4 regions of the Parabacteroides vesiculifaciens genome follow, and region 2 is predicted to be linked to each of the others. Evidence: riboswitches for the same ligand, from Rfam matches in the RefSeq annotation. Region 2 holds a riboswitch; each other region holds the start of a gene.
The links. A riboswitch is a leader RNA that binds a small molecule or an ion and turns the genes downstream of it on or off. The one in region 2 is predicted to bind cobalamin.

Region 1 (4,681 bases), 1.4 Mb from region 2:
TGTCTTGCTTCATCATTCGTTCAGTTCGTTCTTACGTTTGCTGAATAGCACGGAAGCCACTACCGGGGCTCCAACTAAGGCAGTCACCGAGTTGACCGGCAAAGCCCCTTCGAAGCCGGGCATCCGGGCGATCAGGTTGCAGGCGAGTGCCAGCGCAGCACCGGCAAACAGAACGGCAGGCATCAATACCCGGTGGTCGGACGTCTGGAAAATAGCCCGGCAAAGGTGCGGGACAGCCAGGCCCAGAAAGATGACCGGTCCGCAATAGGCCGTCACGATCGCCGTCAACACTCCTGCCGAGGTGATAACCAGAAGACGTGCCCGCTTGATATTCAGCCCCAAGTTACGGGCATAACCGTCACCGAGCAGCATTAGGTTCAGTGTCTTGATCAGCAGGAATGACAAAGGGATCAGAATCGCCATGATCGCGACAAACAGCATCATCTGATTGCCGGAAACACGGGAGAAACTGCCTAAGCCCCAGATCACGTAGGCGCGAATATCTTCCTCCACACTGAAGAACTTCAGCACGCCGATCACCGCATTCGCCACGTAGCCGATCATCACACCGATAATCAGCAAAGTCACGTTCCCCTTCACCTTCTGCGACACATATACGATCAACGCCATCACCGACAGTGAACCGATCACAGCCGCAATCGAAAGCGCGATCTCTCCCATAAACCCTAATTTGCTAAGTGCCACCCCTCCGAGGCTACCGCTCAACAGCACCACAAAAGCCACGCCCATACTCGCTCCGGAACTGATCCCCAGCACGGATGGACCCGCCAGCGGATTCCGGAAAACAGTCTGCATCTGCAAGCCGCTTATCGCCAGGCCCGCTCCCGCCACTAAGGCTGTCAACGCCTGCGGGAGACGTGATTTCCAGACGATATTCTGCCAGGTCACCGGCTCGTCTCCCAATCCGCAGACAATGTTCCAGACAGACTTCAAAGGAATAGACACCGATCCCAGCACCAGGTTCAGGAACATCAGGGCTAAGATAGACGCTACGATGAGCAACATCAGAAAAGTAGTGGAATGTCTCATTCGTGCAACTTATTTGAGTCGGGCATAATAAACGGGAGTATGATCGGGCAGCAGGTCCGGATGGAATATATACAACAGGTCGGCCAACACGACCTCCGGCTCGGTCGGCATACTTTCATAAAAAGGCGTATCTTTCATATTGCAATAGATAATCCCTTTCTCCTTGAAAGCACGGAAATCGGCATAACGCGGGTCCTGCTCCTTCAGCGCCTCATAGCTGAATGTGCCCGGATAGCTGTTCACGATGCGCCAATAGTCGGCTTCGTCACCTTGGTTGTAGACAGTTTCGAAGTCAAGCGTCACACCTCCCGAGCGTTTGTCGTCTTTCAGGAAATAGTCGGCTCCGGCATCCTCGAACAGTTGGGCGAGGAAGCTCTCCCCTCCCACGGCATACCAGTTCCCGCCCCGCATCTCACCGCTCAGCACGACCGGGCGCTTCTTCACCTTTCCTTCCGCCGTTAGTTCCTTCAATTCATTATAACGCATCGCGATGGCGTCGAACGTTTCGTTCGCCTTTTGCTCCTGTCCTAACAACAAGCCGACGAACTTCACCCATTCCGCCTGTCCCAGCGGCGTCATCTCCTTATAACCTAAATGCGGGATCAGAGGGATGCCGACATCCTTCAATGTCTCATACCCGCCCCGTTTGAAAGGCGAGACAAGGATCAGGTCGGGGTTCATGCTCATGATCACTTCGTTGTCAAAATTCCCTTCTATGCCGATCTTGGCGGTCTTTCCACTCTCCAGGCGTTCGTTCATCTCCTTATTGAACAGATGCCGGGTGCTGGTCACTCCTACTACCTTGTCCAGTTCGCCCATCTTGATAAAATTGGACAACTGCAAAGAGGTCATGCAGATAACACTCCTGATGGGTGTCTCGATCACGGTATATGATCCGGGGATGCCGGCCGGTTTCATCCCTCTCCTGACAAGTGCATAATGGAAAGTCGTGCTCTCCTCATTCTGCGGGTCCCGGATATCCACCAAGACATATCCGTCCCGATAGGACAATTCGAAACCACGGGCATACCCCGGTACGATACGGACACCGGAGAACGTGCTTTCTTCCGCCGTCTCCACCTTACCGGTCTGTTGATTGTTTTTAGTCGTACACGAAGATGCGACACACAACGACATGAGCAGGTAACACCCTGCCAGGCATTTTTTCATATTCAATATTATTTTATTACAACCGGGCAACCTTGTCCGCCCCACGAGGACAAAACTCTTCCAAACCGAAACGGCAGGTCTTCTGACTTACTTCCATCCCGGACACCTTCCCGATCCCCCGATCAGTGGCATAGAGTATTGCCGGTATGTTCCCGAAGTTTCACAGCAGCGTGGTCTGTCCGGGATTTCCACCCGGTTCCCTTTTAATCCCATATCCAGAAAAGGATAACAGAACCTGTTTCAGCGGCAAAAGTAATAAAAAAAGAAGAAAGAATGATGATTTATCTGTTTTCCTTACGGGCTGCCAGATATTCGTCTTCCGGCATGACCTTCAGTACACGGCCGCTTTCGTCGAAAGCAACAACCAGGTTTCGCTGATCGGTCGTTTCGAGAGAGACTTTATACTGGATAGGGCTGCCGCTGCCATTCGATTTGTACACTTCTTTGATCAGGCAATTCTCATACGCATTGTAAATTGCTTCCTGTGCGGCAAGATCCACATCGACGATATCGACGGCATAGAAATTTTTCATACTCAACATATCGATATCCGTATTCCCGTCTTGTCCTGCCTGCGCATAACCGTTTTGAGACATAAAGACACATGAAACCACCATAGTCACCATTAATACCAACTTCTTCATAACCTAAAATTTTAAACAATCTATTTACCTTTTTCTAATCGCCCCATTAAATACAAATTATATGCCAAAGAACATAAAAACGGTCTCTTTCTCCGTAAATACTCTCCATAACTCCGTAAATGTTTCCCTTGCAGGACACTTTAGTTTCAATATCAGAAACAAAAGTGTCTCCGCTTGAAACGATAGTTTCAACCTGATGAAACAAACGGGACATTAAAGCCTGTAGAACGGGGAGTGTGGATATTATCCCCACAATTGTGGAATGCGGATTTGGAAAGTTCCGCGATTTTCCTCACTTTTGCGCACCAAATAAATAAAACGCATAATGTCGTACCCCATCTGCTTCGTATCGCTCGGCCCGGGAGAACCGGAACTGATCACCCTGAAAGGCTTGAAAAAGCTACAACAGGCCGATATCATCTATTGCCCTGCCACCATGAACAAAAGCGGGCAACCCCTCTCCCGCGCAGCCCATATTATCGAGGAACTGGAAATCGGTGAATCCGCAATCCGGCTCTTCACGCTCCCGATGAGCAAAGACCGCACCGAAGCCAGGAAAGCCTACGACGCCTTGTATGAAAAGGCTGTTTCCGCCTGGCATGAAGGGAAAAAGGTGGTCATTGTGGCGGAAGGCGATGCCGGGTTCTATTCATCCATACAATATATATATGACAAATTCAGGGAGAACCGGATCGAAGTGGAACGAACCGCCGGAATCCCCGCCTTCATTGCGGCAGGTGCTTTGGCCGGCTTGCATATCGTCAAACAGGAAGAACAGATCATCGTCATACCCGGAATGCTGACGGCGGAAGAATTGTCGGAAAAGATCGAGGCCGGTTATGTGGTCGTCATCATGAAGCTGTCCCAATGCGTGGAGGCCGTCCATACCTGCATCCGGTTACATCCGCAGGTGAACTTCCACTATTTCGAAAATGTGGGGACCGGAAAAGAGTTTTATACCTCCGACCGTAAACAAATTCAGGAAAAAATATTCCCATACTTTTCCCTGATGATCATTCAATAATATCTAAAACTACTTGACCTTTCATTTTGTTATTATATAAAAATATATTTACTTTTGTTTTCCACTTAAACTTACATAAGACATGAAATCGGACATAGAAATTGCAAGAGAGATTTCTCTGCGCAAGATAAAAGAAATCGCAACCGGATTAGGCATCCCGCGCGAAGAAGTTCAGAATTACGGCAGATACATCGCCAAAATACCTCTCCATCTGATTGACGAAGAGAAAATCAAACAACACAATCTTATCCTGGTCACAGCCATCACCCCTACGAAAGCCGGTATCGGCAAGACGACCGTTTCGATCGGGCTGGCATTGGGACTGAACAAGATCGGTAAAAAGGCGATCGTCGCCTTGCGCGAACCCTCATTAGGCCCGTGCTTCGGTATGAAGGGCGGAGCTGCCGGAGGGGGCTACTCGCAAGTGTTGCCGATGGAAAACATCAACCTGCATTTTACGGGAGACTTCCATGCTGTTACTTCCGCCCACAATATGATCACGGCGCTGCTGGATAACTACATCTACCAGACACGTAACACCTGTGAAGGTCTGAAAGAGATTAAATGGAAACGCGTCCTGGACGTAAACGACCGCAGCCTGCGCAACATCGTTTCCGGCCTGGGCGGATCGGCCAACGGCGTACCGACGGAGACGGGCTTCGACATCACGCCCGCTTCGGAAATCATGGCGATCCTTTGCCTGGCAACGGACATCGAGGACCTGAAACGCCGTGTCGGCAATATTCTGCTGGGGTATACGAACGACGACAAGCCCTTCACCGTTAACGATCTG
Region 2 (4,681 bases):
AATTTGGAATGATAGACCAGCAGCTTATCGCCGAACAACTTGGCAAGCCGTTCCGTGATTTGGGTGGTAATGGCGATCTCGGGCAACAAGTACAAAACCTGGCGGCCCATCTTCAGCACCTCGTCGATCAGGCGCATGTAGACTTCCGTCTTCCCGCTCGAAGTAACGCCATGTAACAAGCAGACTTCTTTCTCCCGGAACACCTCATGTATCTCCCCATAGGCCTTCTCCTGTGCCGGACTTAAAGGGTTAAGAGGTTGCAGGCGGCATACCTGGACCTGCAATCGTCCCACCTCTTTCTCATAACTTTCGAGCACACCCCGTTTCAGCAAACCGTCCAATATGGCAGGAGAACAACCGCTGCTCTCCAGCAATTCCTTCTTCGACAATTCGCGTGCCAGTGCCGGATTAAGCGCATGACTGAGTTCCAGGAAGCAGATCAGCAGGTGTTCCTGCTTCTTAGCCCGCTTGAGGTCGTCAAATACGGATTGCAGAGACGCACGGCCGTGCGTCTCTGCATCCTTATATGTTTCGGCAAGACGGATAAAGGTCTGCATCTTCGGCACAAAACCCCGTTTCATCTCCTCGCTCACCTCGACCGCACCTTTTGCCATCAGGGAGGCGACAACGGGCACGACATTCCGCAATCCGGTTTTCTTTTCCAGTTCGGAGACCGTCAGTTTCAGGACACCGGTAAAGGCATCCAGCACGGCCTGTTCATTCGGCCTCAAAGGACCGTCGGCTTCGAACTCTTCATTATAGGTAACGGCCGTTTCGCTCTCCAGCTTCAGACCGGAAGGCAAAGCCGCCTTATAAACATCTCCCAGTTTACACAGGTAATAGGATGCAATCCACTTCCAAAAACGAAGTTGCGGACGACGGAGCACAGGCGTGGCATCCAGTAAGGCGTAAATCTCCTTCGTCTCATACTGGCTATCGCCCCCACGCTCGTGCACATCCATGACGATAGCGGTATAGTAACGCTTCTTTCCGAAGTGGACGATCACCCGGCAACCGGGTGTCACCGTCTGTTCCAGATCGGGCGGTATGCTATAGGTATAGCTGTTCTCCAACGGAAGCGGGAGTATGACGTCTGCGTACTTCATTCTTATTCTGTTTATATAATAAACCTATTGTTCTTCGCGATGCCAAAAGTAACAAAAAAGGCCGGACTCTTAAAGCCCGGCCTCCGTTTATCTGATCACGAATCTTCTTTATTCCTTTTTAGAACAGGATGGCGGCCGTAACAGACCAACCGCGATTCTTACCGTTTAATTCGAACTTGGATGCGCTATAATCATCCGTCAAACCGAGAGCATAGTTAAAACCGACCTGCAAATGTTTGATCAGTTCCACACCGGCACCCAAGTTCAAACCGGCATTGAAACTCTTTGCCTTCAACTGGTCTCCGACCGATCCCGGAATATCCCAGAACTTATCGCCTCCCACACGGAAACCGACATACGGACCGGCAGCCAGATAGCCTTTGACAATCGGCAAGCCGAATTTCCATTTTAGGTTGACCGGCACATCTATATAGTCATTCTTAATGTCTTTCTCGCTCTTCACGCCTATCCCTTTTTGCGAGTACAGGATAGCCGCATCAAAGCCCACTCCCATCACCGGAGCCATCACCTCCACCATCGGACCGATATTAAATCCAGTCACATTATCCTTTCCGACAATGTCCTTGTTGAAATGGACAGACGAAATATTCAAACCGCCTTTTATACCGAACTTAATCTGGGATTTCGCAGGCACGGCAATCAACGCCATTACTGCCAACAATATAAGCCCTACAATCTTCTTCATACTTTTTCTTTAATTAGTTAATACGAATTACAAATAAACGCACTTTTCCAATAATAAACAAATATCACCGCCTAAGTGTTGCCGCCCGTAAAAGGAAAGCATGAACCGGGGGCGGAGCTCATCCCGCACACAGGTTCATGCCTCTTTTCCTAATTATTATGGCAAAATAATTAAAAACAAGAACAATAGGCTACGGGAAACGGAGATTAAGAAAGGCAAAAGCCTGCGGCTTCACTGTTCTCTTCCGGCCTTTCCTCGAAGCCGTCGAAAATATATGCGTTGCAGGTCTTCTGACTTACTTCCGGTATGAGCGCCTTCCCAACTTTTCGTCAGTGGCATAAAAGAATTGCCCAATCCGTCTATGAAGCTTACAGCAGCGGGACTGTCCGGGATTTACACCCGATTCCCTTTTAATCCTTTTCCGCAGATTGCGAAGCAGGAACAATGCATGGGACAAATATAAAGATATTTTCCATATATTTCCCATCTTCTTATAGAAAAATAAAGCTATTACCGACTTTCGTTTTTTCCGCTAAGCCTTGCGGTAAGCCTCGACGGCCTCCTGAACGGAGCCGTACATCAGCAGCAAATGGCGGGACTGGTCATAGGGAAGGCCCAATTCTTCGGCGACCATACGGGTTCCACGGTCTATAAGTTTCTGATTGGTGAGTTGCATATTGACCATCCGGTTTCCTTTTACCCGTCCAAGCCGGATCATGACGGAAGTGGAGATCATGTTCAGGATCATTTTCTGTCCCGTACCGGATTTCATACGGGAACTGCCGGTGACGAACTCCGGGCCGACAATCATTTCGATTGCCACATCGGCCTCCGCCGCCATCGGCGAGTCGGGATTGCTGGTGATCGAGGCGGTCAGGATGCCCTGTTCGCGTGCTTTGCGGAGGGCGCCGGTCACATAGGGAGTCGTCCCGGAAGCTGCAATGCCGATCACGGTATCTTTCGTATTGATCTGGTGCTCCAACAATTCTTGCCAGCCGCGTTCCTCATCGTCTTCGGCATTCTCCACCGGATTGCGTAGGGCGGTATCGCCACCGGCTATCAAGCCGATAATCAGAGAGGAAGGCATCCCGAACGTCGGGGGGATTTCAGAAGCGTCCAAAACCCCCAAGCGTCCGCTGGTTCCGGCTCCCAGATAAAAGATACGTCCGCCCTGCTTCATCCGGGGTACGATCTGCAGAACCAATTCTTCTATTTTGGGGATCGTCTTCCGGACGGCCAACGCCACCTTCTGATCTTCCGTATTGATATCTTCGAGCAGCTCCCGGACGGATTTCCGTTCCAGGTCGTTATAGCGGGAATCCTGTTCTGTTATCTTGATGAATGACATAGCTTATTACGATTTGCAGGTGCAAAGCTACTAAAAAATATCACATTCATATATTCGTAAACTTCAGGCAGACCGGCTTGCTTACCCGGATGTTTTTTCCCGTATCTTTCAATAAGCCGCTTTGCTTGTCTATTTCATACACTTGCACGACATTGCTGTCCCGGCAGGCGCAAAGCAGGAACTTGCCGTTGGGAGTGATAATGAAATTACGCGGATGGATGCCGGTTAGCTGATAGCCGGCTTTCGTCAGTTGCCCGTCTGCCTGATCGATAGAGAAAATCGCGATGCCGTCGCCTTTCAGACGGTTGGAGGCATACAGGAAACGGCCGTCCGGCGTGATGTGTATATCGCCGCTACCGGAGACGTGCAAGGTGTCGGCTTCGATAAACTGGACCGGGGTCAGGTTGCCCTTGTCGTAATTCATAACAGCGACGCGTCCCGAAAGCTCGCTGATCAGGTAAGCCCATTTCCCGTTCGGGTGGAAAACCGTATGGCGGGGTCCTTCTCCTGCCGGCAGGCCAAAGGATGCCGGCGTGCCTTCCCGGAGGCTCAAGCCCTCACCGGAAGCGATGATTTCGTATTTATAGATTCGGTCTGTTCCCAGGTCATTGGCATACAAATAGTTCCCATCCGGCGAGGTGTAGACGCAATGCAGGTGCGGGACTGCCTGGCGTTCGGACCCCGGCGTGCCTCCTTCATACGCATATACTTTTGCCGGTTGCAGAGTGCCATCGGCCGAGATCGGGAAAACACTGATGCTCCCGCCGTTATAATTGGCCGTGGCAGCCATCCGGCATTTACTGTCCACCCAGATATAGCAGGGAGCGCTCCCGTCCGTCTTCTGCTCGTTCATCAGAGAAAGCGTTCCGGTGCTTTTGTCAAACGAATAGGCGCATACCTTTGCATCCGGCACGGCCGTTTCACTTACCGAATAAACAAACTTGCCATCCTGGCTCACGGCTAAATAAGAGGGGTCCTGAATACCCGACAGGCTCTTCACCGGCACAGCCGTCCCTTTCTCCACATCGAACCGATACAGATTGATACCCGGCTCCGACGCATCGGCATACGATCCGACAAACAAAAACAATTCACTCTCCTTTTGCATACACGATGTTATTGCCATAATTAACAACCCAGCTAAAAAATACTTTAATATCGACATACATCAAAAATTTATTATTTATAAAATACTGTGATATCTGATCAAACCATGAACCGGACTTTGAACGACCGTACCTAAACGAAGCCCGAACTCACGGACTATATCTCTCAATATATCCTGGTAATACCAGGCAATGGAGCCTATTAGATGGACTGGATGATCCTGACGGCAATCATATTGCATGACATTGCGGGCAAAAAAACCTCGAAAACTATTGCTCACCAGGTTATAGATCGCCGGATTTTCTATATGCCGGATTAAAAAAGGAGATAAACTTGCCAGGAAACGATTCGGAAAAGGTTGTTTATAGACCTTTTCCATAATCATAGCCGGTGTCAGGCCGAACTCCGCAAAGA
Region 3 (4,681 bases), 1.7 Mb from region 2:
ACGACAAATGGCTGACCTCCGTAATAGTCGTCATGTTGATGCCATGCTTCTCACACTTCTGGAATTTGGAAAAGGAATGCGTCTCGTCGCTCACATTCACCATAATCATCGTCCACCTGATATCCAAGTGGAGCTTTTCTTCCGGAATTCCCATAAAAGCAGCCACGCGTTTCATATTCCGTTCGATGCGGTTCGTATCCGCCGCACTCTCCATCAACAATTTCCCCGTACGGAGTAATAAGTCCAGTTTTCTCCGTAATAACAAGACCTCCCGGTCTGTCAAAATCTCTTTTTCCATCTTTTTGTTTTTTCTCTATTAAATGCGGGTACAAAAGTAAGAAGGCCTACCTTCCCAAGCAAGCCTTCCGTTAATCAATTCTATTGATTCTGCCGAATGATTCTTTTGTTCACCATGTTAGTTATTTATAATATCCAAATCGACAGATAAATATATTTTTTAGTGGATAATGAAGTTCTAAAAACATATATGCAAATATTTACCCAACAATCCATTTACTACCAGGAATAAGCGAAATAATCTTGGTTGCAACAAAGCAGCAAATGAATGTGCATACCGCAATACAAGGTATGGCGGCAACTGTAGGCAATGGCACGACAGACTTGAACACCGTAACCCACAAGCCGAGCCAAAAGATATGCATCAGATACATACCATAGCTGAGTTTCGATATTTCCATTATGAGCCGTGGAGTTTCCGAAAGCTTTATACAGCTGAACATCAAGAATGTGCCCGCCGTGAGAAGCACACAGTTGATCGTGCAGAACGCCCATCCTATTTCCAATACGGGCGTGGGAAGGATCTCTCCGGGTATGGCCTGTACATAGAATGAGTAGATGGTCAAAGCAGCCCCGACAATCATCAAGGCGGTTCCGATGATGAAACGTCTGGAACGGTTCCAGGTCAGGTGGACATGTATGTAATGTGCCAGCACGAGATAACCTAAGTAACCGGAAAAGTACCACAACATATGGTATTCGTTCCAGAAACATTGCCCCCAGACTTCCCCGAACCAGCGGTTTAAGTATGGCATACAGGTTGTTAACAGGAACAACCCGATAAAGAAACGTTCTTCTTTGGGCGTAGCCTTGCTCAACCAGGGCGAAATGATAGGTATGAAGAGGTAGATGCCGATTAAGGGGTACATGAACCACAAGTGTCCGGCTAATGTCGGGAAGTTAAGGAAGATACGCGACAGATCTTTGAGGGATGTCTCTCCGTCGATCTGTCCCCACAACATCGGCAGGGTGCTGTAGAGTATCATAAATATGAAAAACGGCGGCAGGATGCGGATGCAACGCCGGCGGTAGAATTGCCACATGGTCTGTCCTTCTTTCATCGGCGCAAGGAGAAAAGCGGAGACAATTATAAACAAAGGCACAGCCATACGCGAAAAGCCGTCGTACATAGACACCCACAACCGGTCCGACTCATTGGCCAGAAAGGCTTGCGGTCCCACCATGTCAGTCGAACCGGGAGCACCGTAAAAATTTTCACTGGCGTGCACGACTATCACAAGGAAGCAGGCGAACACGCGTACATAATCCAAAAAAACGATACGTTTCATTTGTTTGCTTAATTACTAATATTAATAAGATGATTTAATTCTTCAGGCGAAACATGTATTCATGGTGGAAAAACTTCGTGATTTTCCGGATACAGTTTAATTGGAGGGCAAAGATAGGGAAAAAGCCGGGAATCCCCTCAAACAGGTATAGACGACTAGGGCAACCGCACCAAATCCAGCAGTAACAATTTTTTATTTCTATGGAGAGAAAAAACCGTTTTTGTCCCGAATAATTCTTTCTTAAGTGCCTGCCGATTCTGTAATCGGTGTCAGTGATTTTATAATCAGTGGTTGTGATTATATAATTGCTGGCACTGATTTTATAATCACTGGCACTGATTACAGAATTGATAGGCACTCCGATGTTTTTTATGCCTATGTAGATAAGTTTTCTTGTAGCAGGGATAGATTATTCCTTATATTATGTAGTCCATAAGATCGTATTGCTTAAAAATGAATTTGGTGCGGTCGCCCTGGTTTTTTAGCAGCCCCATTTGTGAGGACAGACTTTTTTCTTACCTTTGCCACAGTTTTGGTTTCACGACTCCCAATCGCTACGGGAACGTGATGAAAAGGGAATCAGGTGCAAATCCTGAACAGACCCGCTGCTGTAAGTTCCTCTCCAAATCTTTGAATACGCTATAAGCCACTGTCCGTTACCGGATGGGAAGGCATTCAAAGACGGAACAAGTCAGAAGACCTGCCAAGAACGAACATAGTTTTAATGCTTTCGGGAAATAAAGCAGCAAAACATCGAGTCAGGTCAATCTTTATCTCTCTACATAAAGAAATCGTTTCTCCTTGTGTGCATTCCCTTAAGCAAGTCATGAACGCTATATCAAGGATTAAAATGAAAGTCTTTGTACATGTACTTCTTTTGTTTGTCTGCCTGTCTCAGTCGGGCCTGACGGCACAAAACAAAATTACGATCTCCGGGAGAGTCACCGACCGACAAGGCGCTCCCCTGTCATTAGTAACGATCGCTGTCGAAAATACAACATCCGGTACTTATACGGATGACAACGGGCGTTATTCCCTGAAAGTATCTCCCGGCAAACATACGTTTGTCGTCTCCTCCTTAGGATACCGGACAATTAAAACTTCACTCGACCTCCACCGCGACAAAACCCTCGATTTCAAACTGGAAGAAAGTTCTGTAAACCTGAACTCCGTGGAAGTGTATGGGAAGACACAATCGCAAAAGGCAAGGGAGGGTGCGCTTTCGGTCAATGCGCTCGATGTGAAACCTGTCATTAATTCGCTTCATAACCTGAATGAACTAGTCAATCGCACGGCTGGTGTCAAAGTACGTGAAGAGGGGGGCATAGGTTCTGATTTCGACCTCTCGATCAACGGACTGTCCGGTAATTCCGTGCGCTACTTCATCGACGGTGTGCCGTTGGATAGCAAAGGGAGCAGCGTAACGCTCGCAAACCTGCCCGTTAACCTGATCGACCGGGTGGAAATCTATAAAGGCGTAGTACCGGCCTCGTTGGGTACGGATGCGTTGGGTGGCGTAGTCAACATCATTACCCAGGCGGAAAAGAAGAACTTCATGGATGCTTCTTACAGCGTCGGTTCTTTCCATACCCATCGCGCCGACCTGAACGCTCAGTTTGTCGAACGGCATACCGGATTGATCATTCGCCCTGCCGCCGGCATCAACTATTCCAAGAACGACTACCGGATGAAAGACGTACAGATGCGTAATGAAGCAGGTGATCAATTTATCTATGGCAATCCAAAACGTTTCCATGATGGCTATTTCTCGCTGTTGGCACAGATAGAAGCCGGAATTACAGGCAAGCGATGGGCTGACGAACTGTTTGTCTCCGCCTCTTACTCCAAAACAGACAAAGAGTTGCAGACCGGTTCCGTACAGACTAAAGTCTATGGCATGGCTGAGCGCAATTCGGATGCCTGGAACCTGTCGGCACGTTACAGCAAATATAATTTCATAACCGAAGGCATGACACTGAAAGCGACTCTTTCACATACATGGGACCATTCTATCACAATCGATACGGCCTACCGGAAATATTATTGGGATGGAGGCTACATCGTGAGCCAGCGCAACGAAATCAGGGGCAATGAACCCTCCATACGCCACTACAAACGCCCCCTGACTATCGCGCGTGCCAATCTGGATTACCGGCTGAACGGTCACCACGGCTTCAACTTGAACTACCACATGAGCCGGACCGGGAACGACCGCTATGATGACCTGGACCAGAGCTTCGAACCCTCGAACGATGCTGTGACCAAACATATTATCGGGCTGACCTACAGCCAGTCGTTTCTGGACGGAAAGATGCAGAATGTATTCTTTGCCAAAGATTATGTGAACCACCCGGATATCCGGCAGACGGACCAGTCCGCCGTGACGGGATCGGACAAAGTGCAGGGTTCCGCCACCAAAAATTATTTAGGCTACGGGGTCGGGCTGCGTTACATCTTCTTCGACCCTCTTGCGGTAAAAGTATCTTTTGAACACAGTGTACGTCTGCCCATCGCCCGTGAACTGTTAGGCAACGGGACCACCGTCTATGCCAATGTCGCACTGGAACCGGAGAAAAGCAACAATGTCAACCTCGCCCTGTTCGGGACCTGGCATCCTGCCGGCCGGCATACGGTCTATTATGAGGCAAACGGGTTCCTGCGTTACGTGGATAATTATATACAGACCTCAGTTATCGAAAAAGAAGGCATGATGCAGTATGTCAACGATCCCGCCGTCCATATCAAAGGAGTAGAGGGGGAAGTCCGCTACGACTGGGACGGCCGGTTGCAGTTCATGGCCAATGTCAGCTACCAGGATGCCCGTGACCAGCAAAAATACAAAGAAGACGGCAAACCTTCGGCTACATACGACAACCACGTACCGAACCGCCCCTGGCTGTTCGGCAGCGCGGAGGCGAGCTATACGTTCCGCAACCTCCTGCAACAGGACAATAAGCTGCGTCTGGGCTGTACCTTCCAGTGGGTGCACTGGTATTTCCTGACCTGGGAGGCTTATGGCAACCGCGATACCAAAGCCCGTATTCCCTCGCAACATATCTGCAATGCCAATGTCACCTATTCATGGAAGCATGACC
Region 4 (4,681 bases), 1.7 Mb from region 2:
AGACAGATAAATAACATATTTCGTGATATTTGATACATCTCCCGGGGCAGTCCATTTCAATGTACCTTTAATCGCTCCTTCGACCTGATCCGTATCTGTAAAAGTGACCCCAGTCACAACTTCTGTCGGAACAGTAGGCTGATTTTCATCATCATCCTTACATCCGGTAAAGACAAAAGACATCAGTGCACATAGGACTGAAACTAAAAGAATGCTTTTCTTTTTCATACCATTTCTATTTTATCTTATTAATATGTAATACTTAAACTAAGTCTCCACGAACGCCCCGGCATCGGATAATACTGAATAATATCATACGTTTTGTCTGCCAGGTTCAGGATATCCCCCTGAACCCTGAACGCACACTTCTTCAATGCAAAACTCTTGTTTACAGAAAGGCTGTGTTCGAGATACGAGTCAATTCGATTTGTCTCAATATTCTGGGGAAGGGCATAACGGTCACCTGCCGCCACAAGCGTATAAGTCACATTCACCCAAGGATTCTCCAACGATACCGAAACAGATCCCGAATGCCGCGGGGTATAAGGTATCTGGTCCTTATAGTTTTTGTCTTCCGGGTCAGTAACGTCGATTGCATCCTGGTAACTATAAGCGGACGAAAGCAAGAGGGACATATCCTTATATATATATAAAGGTATATTGGCACTTAGGTTTACATCTATCCCCTTGATTTCGACTTCCCCCATATTCATCATTTTCCAGATGTACATATTCGGAATAGCGACAATCTTATCACTCACCTTATTGTAATACCCGTCAACAGAAACGCTCAACAAGCGTATAAAAGGGCCGATCTCGTCATTCCATGTAAGTCCAATGTTATATTGAGTTGCTTTTTCGGGTTTCAAATTGACATTCCCCATACGCAAGTAATAGAGATCCGTAAAAGTCGGGACACGGAATATATCTTTGTAAGAAGCCCGGATACGGAAAGACTGTTCCGCGAACGGACGCCAGGAGAGACTTACTGCCGGAGAAAGCCTTTTCTTATCAGCCGGCCTGTCTCCATTCTCCACCTTGTCTGTTATAAAAGTGCCCAGCAAACTGGCCGTTGCTGTCAATACCGGACTTTTATATTGTGCGGCAAATGCGGTAAGCGAAGTCCAACGTTTGGGAGCCGGAGCCTTTACAAAATTATTGTCCAACGTATTTCGCGCGATATCCGTATTCAACGAAAAAGAAATAGAAGAAAAGGGCGTATACAAAATTCCGGCCGATCCGTAATACTCGTTCTGAGTATTCAAATCTTCCTGTTTGCCTCCTGAATATTTATTACTGATATCCCGATACTTGCTGAACGAATAATTGTATTTGGCATTTGCCTGGAACTTCAGGCGGTCAGTCCACTCATTCTCATAATGAAGCTGCGTAAAAAAGTTATTATCCCACACCCGTTCACGGGCATTACTGTTATAAAGGATTACCGAGCCGGGAAGTCCCCGTTCCGAATCGTAATAATACACCTTGCCGTTCAGTTTTCCAGCCCGTCCGAAATTACCATACACATTTCCTTCCAGACGAAGAGATTGCACATCGCTGTTCTTACGTATTTCTTCTGTAACTTCCTTACCATTTACCAATGTAAAAGGATAATCCCCTTTTGCACTCAACCAATCTGCATGCAGAGAAGCGGACCAACGATTTCCCATCCTCTGCTCATAACGGACCACCGGATTGAACAAGCCGAATGATCCACCTTTCAGTTTCACATAAGCATTATAGGATTTATCCTTAAATAGGGGAGCCGCAGTCTTTATACTCAACGCCCCCGCCGACGCATACATCCGTGCCGTCTGAAAAATATCATCCGCCTGGCCGATCGACAAGGAGATCATATCGACATTATCTAAGGAGAAGCGGCTGATATCCACCTGGCCGCTCTGCGCGTCCGTCACCGTCACCCCGTCATAGCTGACAGCCGTATGCTTGGCGCCGAGGCTGCGGACGGAAACCGTTTTCAAGCCTCCTATACCCCCGTAATCCTGCACGGTCACACCGGAAAAGCGCTTCACGGCTTCCGACAAATCCTGCACACCGAGCCGTTCGATCCCGGCCTTGTCCATCACCTGGAGCGGCGTGCTCTCGCGGGTTGTGGAAGGGCGTACCTTTCCCAGCACCTCGACACCCGAAAGCTGGTGATAGGTCGTCGTGTCTACCTGCGCATACAAAGCGACAAGCGGAAACAGCCAGGCACATAACAAGCCCGACAATCGTTTTATTAATAAATTCTGCATACCTTTTCGATTCATCAGTCCCTTTACCCGAGGAACCGGATACCGAATAATGGCAGGTTTTCTGGCTTGTTCTCCCCTTTTCGATTGATAATTGATAACGGACAATTACCAACTAACGGCAGCCTTCCCAACGAATCGGTCGGAAGTCGAGAGTTAAAAGTTGAGAGTTATTCGCATTTAAACTTTCAACTTTCCACTTTCAGCTTTCCCCTTTCCCGTCAGTGGCAACAAGATTTGCCGGGGTTTCAGAACTTACAGCTACGGGTACAGCTCCGGACTTTCACCGGATTCCCTTTTACTAACCGTCAGCGGAAGCAAATACGGTTACACCATAATCCGAATGCAAAGGTATGGAAAAAAATCCGATCTGCGTGCAACCTCGTCTCCAATCATCATAAAAAAATAGGTTTCCCTTCAGAAAAAGCCACACACTCTCCCAATAAAAAACACAAACTATGCCATTTATTCTGTAATCAGTGGCACTGATTATATAATCGGTGGTTGGGATTATATAATCGCTGGCACTGATTTTATAATCACCGCCACTGATTATAGAATAAATGCCTTCTCGTTTAACAATACAAAACATACTACCCGTTTTTTGTCGGCAAAACGTCACTTCCCGCTTAGGAACTTCTTTCTCTACAATTTACAAAATAAGCGATTCCTGTCATTTTGGTTTATTTCAGAACACAATTGGTTTATTTCAGAAGAGGTTGAAATTAGTTGAATATCTAACTAAGTACAAAAAGAATCAAAAAGTAATATTTCCGGTTTTCGGAAATTCATAATTCGTAATATTGCAGCCGAAGATTTGAATAGGATTAAGGAAAAAAGAGATTGTATGGGAGAAATAAAAGGTTATATCTCACAGGTTATCGGTCCGGTCGTGGACATTCATTTCGATAATGACAAGGAAGAAAAGATAACGCTTCCCCGTATTCACGACGCAATGGAGATAACCCGCCCCAATGGAAAAATTCTGATTGTGGAAGTCCAGCAGCATATTGGGGAAAACACGGTCCGCACCGTAGCAATGGATACGACAGACGGGCTGAAGAGGGGAATGGAAGCCGTTTCATATGGTTCGCCCATCACAATGCCGGTCGGCGACCAGGTAAAAGGGCGTTTGATGAACGTAACGGGGCATCCCATCGACGGGATGACCGAACTCGACAGGAAAGGGGCTCTTCCGATCCACCGCGAACCGCCTAAGTTCGAAGATCTGACCACCAGCCGCGAAGTCTTGTACACCGGCATTAAGGTGATCGACCTGCTCGAACCTTATTCCAAAGGAGGCAAGATCGGTCTGTTCGGGGGAGCCGGCGTAGGCAAGACGGTCCTTATCATGGAGCTGATCAACAACATCGCAAAGAAGAACAACGGATTTTCCGTTTTTGCCGGTGTGGGCGAACGTACACGTGAAGGAAACGACCTGCTGCGCGAGATGATCCAATCCGGAGTCATCCGCTACGGCGACGAATTCAAGAAAAGCATGGAGGCAGGTCATTGGGATTTGTCGAAGATCGATTACGACGAACTGGCCAAGTCGCAGGCTACATTAGTGTTCGGACAGATGAACGAACCGCCGGGAGCCCGCTCTTCCGTAGCCCTTTCGGGACTGACGATCGCCGAGTCCTTCCGTGACCTGGCAGCAGAAGGGGAAACGAAGGACATCCTTTTCTTTATCGATAACATCTTCAGGTTCACGCAGGCCGGCTCGGAAGTTTCCGCCCTGTTGGGACGTATGCCGTCCGCCGTCGGTTATCAGCCGACACTGGCAACCGAAATGGGAGCCATGCAGGAACGCATCACTTCCACCAAGAAAGGTTCCATCACTTCCGTCCAGGCTGTTTATGTGCCCGCAGACGACTTGACGGACCCGGCTCCGGCAACGACCTTTACGCATCTGGATGCCACGACGGTATTGAGCCGCAAGATCACCGAGCTCGGTATCTATCCGGCCGTCGACCCGCTGGAATCCACCTCGCGCATCCTGGACCCGTTGATTGTCGGCAAAGAGCATTATGAAACGGCACAGCGTGTGAAACAGATCCTTCAACGCAACAAGGAATTGCAGGACATCATCTCGATCCTCGGTATGGAAGAGCTTTCCGACGAAGACCGTCTGACCGTCAACCGCGCCCGCCGTGTACAGCGTTTCCTTTCACAGCCGTTCTCCGTAGCGGAACAGTTCACCGGCGTGCCGGGCGTCATGGTCCCCATCGAAGAGACAATCCGCGGATTCAAGATGATCATGGACGGAGAAACCGACAACATCCCCGAACAGGCCTTCCTGAACGTAGGCACGATCGAGGACGTGATGGAAAAAGCAAAACGATTGGCAGAACAAGCAAACTAAACGGATATGAAACTGGAAATTGTATCACCGGACGGCATTCTTTTCGAAGGCGAAACAGAACATG

Region 1: linked by a shared signal. The riboswitch ahead of ACPYIV_RS05320 (ABC transporter substrate-binding protein) and the one ahead of ACPYIV_RS20445 (porin family protein) in region 2 are both predicted to bind cobalamin.
Region 3: linked by a shared signal. The riboswitch ahead of ACPYIV_RS13740 (carboxypeptidase-like regulatory domain-containing protein) and the one ahead of ACPYIV_RS20445 (porin family protein) in region 2 are both predicted to bind cobalamin.
Region 4: linked by a shared signal. The riboswitch ahead of ACPYIV_RS13670 (TonB-dependent receptor plug domain-containing protein) and the one ahead of ACPYIV_RS20445 (porin family protein) in region 2 are both predicted to bind cobalamin.

Annotation. Positions count from the first base shown of each region.
Region 1 is NZ_CP187555.1:1,330,518-1,335,198, reverse strand. Features, by position in the region: gene ACPYIV_RS05330 (ABC transporter ATP-binding protein) at 1-13, opposite strand, end outside; gene ACPYIV_RS05325 (FecCD family ABC transporter permease) at 13-1,050, opposite strand; gene ACPYIV_RS05320 (ABC transporter substrate-binding protein) at 1,060-2,220, opposite strand; cobalamin riboswitch at 2,276-2,475, opposite strand; gene ACPYIV_RS05315 (hypothetical protein) at 2,502-2,864, opposite strand; gene ACPYIV_RS05310 (precorrin-2 C(20)-methyltransferase) at 3,190-3,888, shown strand; gene ACPYIV_RS05305 (formate--tetrahydrofolate ligase) at 3,971-4,681, shown strand, end outside.
Region 2 is NZ_CP187555.1:5,087,288-5,091,968, reverse strand. Features, by position in the region: gene priA (replication restart helicase PriA) at 1-1,106, opposite strand, end outside; gene ACPYIV_RS20445 (porin family protein) at 1,225-1,812, opposite strand; cobalamin riboswitch at 2,076-2,274, opposite strand; gene murQ (N-acetylmuramic acid 6-phosphate etherase) at 2,345-3,160, opposite strand; gene ACPYIV_RS20435 (lactonase family protein) at 3,207-4,325, opposite strand; gene ACPYIV_RS20430 (ATPase) at 4,344-4,681, opposite strand, start outside.
Region 3 is NZ_CP187555.1:3,425,171-3,429,851, forward strand. Features, by position in the region: gene ACPYIV_RS13730 (threonine/serine ThrE exporter family protein) at 1-298, opposite strand, end outside; gene ACPYIV_RS13735 (acyltransferase) at 498-1,586, opposite strand; cobalamin riboswitch at 2,103-2,308, shown strand; gene ACPYIV_RS13740 (carboxypeptidase-like regulatory domain-containing protein) at 2,437-4,681, shown strand, end outside.
Region 4 is NZ_CP187555.1:3,410,760-3,415,440, forward strand. Features, by position in the region: gene ACPYIV_RS13665 (DUF5074 domain-containing protein) at 1-228, opposite strand, end outside; gene ACPYIV_RS13670 (TonB-dependent receptor plug domain-containing protein) at 249-2,255, opposite strand; cobalamin riboswitch at 2,290-2,604, opposite strand; gene atpD (F0F1 ATP synthase subunit beta) at 3,100-4,617, shown strand; gene ACPYIV_RS13680 (F0F1 ATP synthase subunit epsilon) at 4,624-4,681, shown strand, end outside.